Regions from separate parts of the Roseateles sp. P4_D2 genome, predicted to be linked through region 1. Evidence: predicted binding sites of a transcription regulator. Region 1 holds the regulator's gene; the other holds the start of a gene.
The links. The regulator NrdR, encoded in region 1, represses ribonucleotide reductase genes. The targets are predictions, from matches to a motif close to CACNANATNTNGTG.

Region 1 (4,323 bases):
GAAGGAATGCATCCAGCGCGCCGGCGGCCTGGAAGAGGGCCTGCGCTATTACGTCGGCGCGGCCAATCTGGCCGAGGACACAGGCTATGCGGGCCGCGTGCTGGCCGAGCACGACCTGCTGAAGGCGGTCGCGGCCGGCCGCACGGTGCCGACCATGACGACCGTCCGGCCGCTGGTGCGCGAAGCGGCGTCTGCCCCCTCGACCGGCGACTCCGCCCAGGTGGCCCTGCTGCGCTGAGGCGCGGCTGACATACACTGAGCATTCACGCGACTGGCGATCAGGGTCACTAGCTGACCTGAGGTGGGCCACCACCGGGGAGCGTGAGGCGGCTGTCCTCTGTCGACATGACAACCGCTATCAGCCGTTCGCCTGGGCAGCCTTGGGACATCACGCCTGCCGTGACCGCCGGGGATTCACCGCCTGACCTTCGGAAACACCAGCATGTTTGACCGCAACACCTCCACCCTCGCCTTGGTCGACCCCGAACTCTGGACCGCCGTCCAGAACGAGAACCGCCGCCAGGAAGACCACATCGAGCTGATCGCCAGCGAGAACTACACCTCGCCGGCCGTCATGCAGGCCCAGGGCAGCCAGCTGACCAACAAGTATGCCGAGGGCTACCCCGGCAAGCGCTACTACGGTGGCTGCGAGTACGTCGACGTCGTCGAGCAACTCGCCATCGATCGCCTGAAGCAGCTCTTCGGCGCCGAATTCGCCAACGTGCAGCCCAACTCCGGCTCGCAGGCCAACCAAGGCGCCTTCTTCGCGCTGCTGCAGCCGGGCGACACCATCATGGGCATGAGCCTGGCCGAAGGCGGCCACCTGACCCACGGCATGGCGCTGAACATGAGCGGCAAGTGGTTCAACGTCATCAGCTACGGCCTGGACGCCAATGAAGCGATCGACTACGACGCCATGGAAGCCCTGGCCCGCGAGAAGAAGCCCAAGCTGATCATCGCTGGCGCCTCGGCCTACTCGCTGCGCATCGACTTCGAGCGCTTCGGCAAGATCGCCAAGGAGATCGGCGCCTACTTCATGGTCGACATGGCGCACTACGCCGGCCTGATCGCCGCGGGCGTCTATCCCAACCCTCTGCCCCACGCCGACGTCGTCACGTCCACCACGCACAAGAGCCTGCGCGGCCCGCGCGGCGGCATCATCCTGACGAACGACGAGGCGATCGCCAAGAAGATCAACTCGGCCATCTTCCCCGGCATCCAGGGCGGCCCGCTGATGCACGTCATCGCCGGCAAAGCCGTGGCCTTCAAGGAAGCCCTGACGCCCGAGTTCAAGGTCTACCAGGAGCAGGTCGTCAAGAACGCCAAGGTGCTGGCCGACACGCTGATCGAGCGCGGCCTGCGCATCGTCTCCGGCGGCACGGAGAGCCACGTCATGCTGGTGGACCTGCGTCCCAAGAACCTGACGGGCAAGGAAGCCGAGGCCATCCTGGGCGCCGCCCACATGACCTGCAACAAGAACGGCATCCCCAACGACCCGCAAAAGCCCATGGTCACCAGCGGCATTCGCCTGGGCACGCCGGCCATGACGACGCGCGGCTTCAAGGAGGAGCAAGTTCGCCAGACGGCCCACCTGATCGCCGATGTGCTGGACAAGCCGCATGACGAGGCCAACCTGGCCGCCGTGCGCGAGAAGGTTGCGGCGCTGACGGCCGCCTTCCCGGTCTACCGCGGCTAAGTCGAGCCTCAATGCGCTGCCCGTTCTGCTCTCACACCGAAACCCAGGTCGCCGAGACCCGGGAGTCGGATGAGGGTGACGTCGTCCGGCGCCGGCGCCGCTGCCTGTCCTGCGACAAGCGCTTCACGACCTATGAGCGGGCTGACATTGCCATGCCCTCGGTCGTCAAGAAGGACGGGCGGCGCGCCGATTTCGACGCGTCCAAGCTGCGTGCCTCCATGCAGCTGGCCCTGCGCAAGCGGCCGGTCAGCGTCGAGCAGATCGATGCGGCCATCAACCGCATCGAGGAGAAGCTGCTCGCCAGCGGCGCCCGCGAGCTCGCGTCCACGCGACTGGGCGAGCTGGTCATGCGCGAGCTCAAGCGCATCGACAAGGTCGCCTACGTTCGATTTGCGTCGGTGTACCGCAGCTTCGAGGACGTCGACGAGTTCCGGCAGCTGATCCGCGAGATCTGATACCGGGTTGACCCTATCCCCCGGCGGGGGGAGATGAGGGGGAGACCAGGGGGATGGGGCACCCGCCATCCCTCTTCGTTCCGCCTTTGGGGGGAAAGACGCGGTGAGCCCCGCTTCCTAGAGTTCGTTCCATCAACAACGAACCCAGGGAAGCACCATGAACCGCACCGCCAACACCCGTCGCAGCAACCGTGGTTTCACGCTCGTGGAGCTCTGCGCCAGCGTCGGCATCTGCGCCGCCCTGCTCGGCCAGGCGGTCCCAGCCATGGGTACGATGCGCCAGCAGCAGCAACTGCGCGTCAGCGCGGACACCCTGGCCAGCGACCTGCGCCTGGCGCGCAGCGAAGCGGCCCGCCTGGGCGACTCGGTCTTCTTCCGCATCAGCGGCAAGGGCGCCAACGCCTGCTACGTGATGTACATCGGCGCCAAGGACGACTGCGATTGTGCTGGCGGCAAGGCCGCCTGCAAGAAGCCGAGCAGCCAGGTCATCAAGGCCGAGTGGCTGCCGACGACCCAGCCCGTGCGCCTCAGCAGCAACGCCGAGACGCTGCAATTCCAGTACCTCCAAGGCCTGGTCACCCAGGCCGGCAGCATTGATCTCAGCCTGAGCGGCGGCCAATCCATCCGCCAGGTCGTGGCGCTCACCGGCCGCGTGCGCAGCTGCTACGTGGGCACGAACAAAGTCAGCGGCATGCCCAAGTGCGCCTGAGGGCCGTTTCATTCGCCCCTTCATTCATGGTGGATGCCGACCAGCGGCGCAACTCGGCGGATGAGCGGCCAAGACGTTACCGATCGTTGTGACGTACTGCCGAAAATCCGCCCATGCGCACCTGTTCCCGTCCGCGACGCCGTGGCTTCACCCTGATCGAGCTGATGGTCGCGCTGGCCATTGCCGGCATCCTCGCCGCGGTTGCCTACCCCGCCTACACCTCGCACATGCAGCGAGCCCGCCGCGCAGACGCCATCTCCGCGCTGACCGCCGTCATGCAGGCGCAGGAGCGTTTCCGCAGCAATTCAGCCACCTACGCGTCGACCCTCAGCGCGCTGAACTTGAACATTGCCAGCATCACGCCCCTTTACAGCGTCAGCCTCTCAGGCGTCGGCGCAACCCCGGGGTTTGACGTCGGCTACATCGCCACGGCAACCCCTATCGCCGGCGGCAAACAGGCGACGGATCTGACCTGCAAGACCCTGACGGTGACCCTGGTGGGTGCTACACCCCAGTACTCGGCGACAGGCGACCCCAGCAACAGCGGCACGAATCGCGACACCGGCTCTGAATGCTGGCCTCGATAGTCATGAGAAGCCCTGTCCGCATCTTGAAGGCCCGGATATCCGGCCTGACGCTGATCGAGATCATGGTCGCCGTGGCGGTTCTCGGCGTCATATTGGCGATGGCCATTCCTTCGATGGCCGATTTGCTGGAAAGGCGCCGGGTGACGGCCGCTGCCGAAGAGGTTTCCGGCATATTGACTTACGCCAAGGCGGAAACGAATGCGGCCAATTCTCTGCTTTTCGTTCGATTCGACCCGCACGCGACGATGAGCTGCGCGATGGTCGTGACATCGGCGGGGGGCAACAATTGCAGATGCCACTATCCGGCGAACAATCTTTGCCCCACCGGAGGCGGCAGGTCATTGCGCCTGTTCCAGTTGCCCAAAACCCATGTGCAGTTCGATGCTGAGGGTGTCTGGGCCGCTGGCAACAACTACATCCGATTCGCGCGCGATCAGATGACGATGGAGACTGGGAATTTCCAAGTCGACGTGGTGGGCCTGGGAAAAGGCTACACGCTGCGCATTGAGGTGAATGGCATCGGGCGTGTCAGGGTTTGCGCGCCGTCTGCGCCGGCCGAAAGAAACGAGGCCAAGCCGTTTCAAAGGATGAGTGGGTACGCGTCATGCTGAATACCGCACGCACCAAGTCGTACCGAGCCCAACGCGGGTTGGGTCTGGTTGAATTGATGGTGGGCATCACGGTCGGCCTGATCGTCACCGCCGGCGCGGCCGTCGTGGCCACGCGGCAGATCAACGAACATCGGCGCCTGATGCTGGAAGTGCAGATGCAACAGGACCTGCGGATCGCCGCCGACCTGCTGCAGCAGGACATGCGCCGGGCGGGTTACCGCGGCCTGCCTTCAAAGGGGGTCTGGGAGCCCGAGCGCAACGCGGG
Region 2 (4,323 bases), on a different contig from region 1:
GTTCGGGCCTGGGCCTCTACATTTGCCGTGAACTGTGCGAGCGTCATGGCGCCCGCATCGACTACCGCCGCGCCACTGACGCGGCGGCCAACGAGTTCTGCGTTCGACTGCGCACGCCCCCATCTGCATCCTCTGCATGACTACTGCCACGCTCCCGCGCCTGCTGGTCGTCGACGACGAGCCCGATCTGCGCACGCTCTACGAGCTGACGTTGCTGCGTGAAGGCTATGAGATCGACAGTGCGGGCACGGTGGCAGAGGCGCTGGCGCATCTGCAGGCCCAGACCTACAGCGCCGTCATCACCGACATGAAGCTGCCCGACGGCTCGGGCCTGGCATTGCTGCGCTGGCTGGAGCAGGCCGGCCGACCCGAGAAGGCCATCGTCATCACGGCGTTCGGCTCGGCCGAGAACGCGGTGGAGGCCTTGAAGGCCGGCGCCTACGACTACCTGACCAAGCCGGTGGACCTGCGCCAGTTCCGCCTCGTCGTCGGTTCGGCACTGGGCCGCGTGGCGCCCGATCCCAGCCCGGCGGCGCAAGAAAAAAGCGTGGCAATGCCGGCGTCGGCGCTGCGCTTGGTGGGTGAATCACCGGCCATCCGCGCGGTTCGCTCGCTGATCGACAAGGTGGCGCGCAGCATGGCGCCGGTGCTGGTGCAGGGTGAATCCGGGACCGGCAAGGAGCTGGTGGCGCGGGCCATCCACGACCACGGCGTGCGCGCCGGGCAGGGCTTCATCGCCGTCAACTGCGGCGCCATTCCCGAGAACTTGCTGGAGGCCGAGTTCTTCGGCTACCGCAAGGGCGCGTTCACCGGTGCCAACGAGGACCGCGAGGGCTTCTTCCAGGCGGCGGATGGCGGCACGCTCTTCCTCGATGAGATCGGCGACCTGCCCCTGGCGATGCAAAGCAAGCTGCTGCGCGTCATCCAGGAGCGTTCGGTGCGGCCGGTCGGCGCCACCGCCGAGACGCCGATCAATGTGCGCATCCTCAGCGCGACGCACAAGGATCTGTCCGCCGAGGTGGCGGCGGGGCGCTTCCGCCAGGACTTGTTCTACCGCCTCAACGTCATCCAGATCCGCGTGCCGCCGCTGCGCGAGCGCCTGGAGGACCTGGGCCTGATCAGCACCCGGGTGCTGACCCGCATCGCCCAGGACGCTGGCGTGTCACCAGCGCCGCGACTGACGGTGGGTGCGCTGCAGACGCTGTCGCGCTATGCCTTTCCCGGCAATGTGCGCGAGCTCGAGAACCTGCTGCACCGCGCGCTGGCGCTGGCGGGCGGTGAGTGGATCGACGCCGACGATCTTGGCCTGCCCGACACGCTGCTGGACGAGGACCGCAGCGAGTCGCAGTTCGCCGCGCTGGACACCCCCCTTGGGGCGGCACCAGTGGCCGAGGGCGTGTCCCTGCCCGAGGAATTGCCGTCGGACCTGGCGCGCTATCTCGACGAGGTCGAGCGCGCCATTCTGCTGCGAGCGCTGGAGCTGCACCGCTTCAACCGCACGGCCGCGGCAGCCAGCCTCGGGCTGTCGCTGCGCCAGATCCGCTACCGCATGGCGCGGCTTGCGATCTCGGCTGGTGACAGCTGAAAGAAAAACCTTCTCGGGATTTGCCCTGCTTGAATCTGCGGCGAGGCTATAGAGCGCTTGCTCGGACGCAGCGCTGGCGCGGCCTTGCGGCCCGCTTCGGCCCGCCAGCCCAGTGTTGATGCGGGTTGCCGGTTGCAAGCCCCGATCTGATCGGCCAAAGGCGCGCGCAGGGCATTTGTCCAGAGAAATCGCGGCCAGGGTTTGACACTAGCGGTAGTGCTTGAGGACGGCGGGGGCCATAGATATAGTGTTCCTTCGTGATATCCTGCTGAGCCAGTCGACCCCATGACCATCCCCTCGGATTCGCTGTTTGCAGTGGCTTGGCCACGGCAGCAAAGCGCCCGGGGACCAAGCCGAAACGCCGGCCTGGCAATGGAGCGGCAGGGACGAAATACCCCACTGAAGCACCGCACGATGCGCTGGCCCGACCTTCGGGTTGATGCCGCGCATTTGCCCGTCATTTCTCGATAAAGGATCCCCTCATGCTGCATGAAGCCGCCACGGGCCAGGCCACCTCCGCCTCGCTGTCGTCGCAGTCCCCGGTCGCGTTTGGATCCGACGCCACCGCCCCCAGCGCCCCTGCGTTGTCCGGCTATCAGGCCTACCAGATCATTCGCCGCAATGGCGCCGTGGTCTCGTTCGAGCCGAGCAAGATCGCCGTTGCGCTGATGAAGGCTTTCCTGGCCGTGCATGGCACCAGCGGCGCGGCCTCGGCCAGCGTGCGTGAGACGGTGGAGCAGCTGACCCAGAACGTCGTGCGCGCCCTGCTGCGCTCGCGCCCGAGTGGCGGTACCTTCCATATTGAAGATGTGCAGGACCAGGTCGAGCTGGGCCTGATGCGCAGCAGCAACCATGAAGTCGCCCGCGCCTACGTGCTGTATCGCGAGCGCCGCACGCAGGAGCGCGCCGCGCAGGGCGAGGCCACGCGCGCCGCCGAGCCGGTGGTGATGGTGGTGGACCGCGGCGAGCGCCGCCCGCTGGACCTGGGTGCGCTGAAGTCGCTGATCGCGTCGGCCTGCGAGAACCTCGGCGCCGACGTCAAGCCTGATCCGGTGCTGGCCGAGACCCAGCGCAATCTGTACGACGGCGTCGCCATCGACGAGGTCTACAAGGCCGCCATCCTGGCCGCGCGCACGCTGATCGAGAAGGACCCCGGCTACAGCCGCGCCACCGCGCGCCTGCTGCTGCACACGATCCGCCGCGAGATCCTCGGTGGCGAGGTGCTGCAGGGTGAGATGACCCAGCGCTACGCCGAGTACTTCCCCGGCTATATCAAGAAGGGCGTGAAGGCCGAACTGCTGGACGAGAAGCTGCAGCAGTACGACCTGGTCAAGCTGGGTGCGGCGCTCAAGCCCGAGCGCGACCTGCAGTTCGACTACCTCGGCCTGCAGACCCTGTACGACCGCTACTTCCTGCACATCGAAGAGCAGCGCATCGAGCTGCCCCAGGCCTTCTTCATGCGCGTGGCCATGGGTCTGGCCCTGGGCGAGATCGACCGCGAAGCCCGCGCCATCGAGTTCTATGAAGTGCTGTCGAGCTTCGACTTCATGTCCAGCACGCCGACGCTGTTCAACGCCGGCACGCGCCGCTCGCAGCTGTCGAGCTGCTACCTGACCACCGTCAGCGACGACCTCGACGGCATCTACGAGGCGCTGAAGGAGAACGCGCTGCTGAGCAAGTTCGCCGGCGGCCTGGGCAATGACTGGACCCCGGTGCGCGCGCTGGGCTCGCACATCAAGGGCACCAACGGCAAGAGCCAGGGCGTCGTGCCCTTCCTGAAGGTGGTCAACGACACGGCGGTCGCCGTGAACCAGGGCGGCAAGCGCAAGGGCGCCGTCTGCGCCTATCTGGAAACCTGGCACCTCGACATCGAGGAGTTCCTGGACCTGCGCAAGAACACCGGCGACGACCGCCGCCGCACGCACGACATGAACACGGCGAACTGGATTCCCGACCTGTTCATGCGCCGTGTGCTCGAAGGCGGTGACTGGACGCTGTTCAGCCCCAGCACCTGCCCGGACCTGCACGACCTGTTCGGCAAGCCTTTCGAAGTGGCCTACACGGCCTACGAGGCCAAGGCCGACCGCGGCGAGATCAAGCTCTTCAAGCGCATGCCGGCCAAGGACCTGTGGCGCAAGATGCTGTCGATGCTGTTCGAGACGGGCCACCCCTGGATCACGTTCAAGGACGCCTGCAATGTGCGCAGCCCGCAGCAGCACGTCGGCGTGGTGCACTCCAGCAACCTGTGCACCGAGATCACGCTGAACACCAACGACAGCGAGATCGCCGTCTGCAACCTCGGCTCCGTCAACCTGGCCCAGCACATCAAGGATGGCCAGATCGACCAGGCCAAGCTGAAGAAGACGACGCGCACCGCGATGCGCATGCTCGACAACGTCATCGACATCAACTACTACGCCGTCAAGAAGGCGCGCGACTCCAACCTGCGCCACCGCCCGGTCGGCCTGGGAATCATGGGCTTCCAGGACGCGCTGTACCAACTGCGCACTCCCTACGCCTCGCAGGCTGCCGTCGACTTCGCCGATCGCTCGATGGAGGCCGTCTGCTATCACGCCTACTGGGCCTCGACCGAACTGGCCGAGGAACGCGGCCGCTACTCCACCTACAAGGGCTCGCTGTGGGATCGCGGCATCCTGCCGATCGACTCGCTGGACCTGCTGGCCGAGGCCCGCGGCGGCTACGTCGACGTCGACCGCTCGACCACGATGGACTGGGAC

Region 2: AC1DW0_RS16100 (ribonucleoside-diphosphate reductase subunit alpha) is a predicted target of NrdR. The motif match lies at 1,822-1,835, and genes of this name have one in related genera.

What each region holds. Positions count from the first base shown of each region.
Region 1 covers NZ_JBFUIM010000005.1:34,228-38,550, forward strand. The annotation lists gene AC1DW0_RS10235 (lytic transglycosylase domain-containing protein) at 1-238, shown strand, start outside; ZMP/ZTP riboswitch at 258-383, shown strand; gene glyA (serine hydroxymethyltransferase) at 443-1,696, shown strand; gene nrdR (transcriptional regulator NrdR) at 1,708-2,151, shown strand; gene AC1DW0_RS10250 (GspH/FimT family pseudopilin) at 2,309-2,860, shown strand; gene AC1DW0_RS10255 (type IV pilin protein) at 2,974-3,447, shown strand; gene AC1DW0_RS10260 (pilus assembly FimT family protein) at 3,450-4,058, shown strand; gene AC1DW0_RS10265 (PilW family protein) at 4,052-4,323, shown strand, end outside.
Region 2 covers NZ_JBFUIM010000008.1:150,418-154,740, forward strand. The annotation lists gene AC1DW0_RS16090 (sensor histidine kinase) at 1-140, shown strand, start outside; gene AC1DW0_RS16095 (sigma-54-dependent transcriptional regulator) at 137-1,585, shown strand; gene AC1DW0_RS16100 (ribonucleoside-diphosphate reductase subunit alpha) at 2,068-4,323, shown strand, end outside.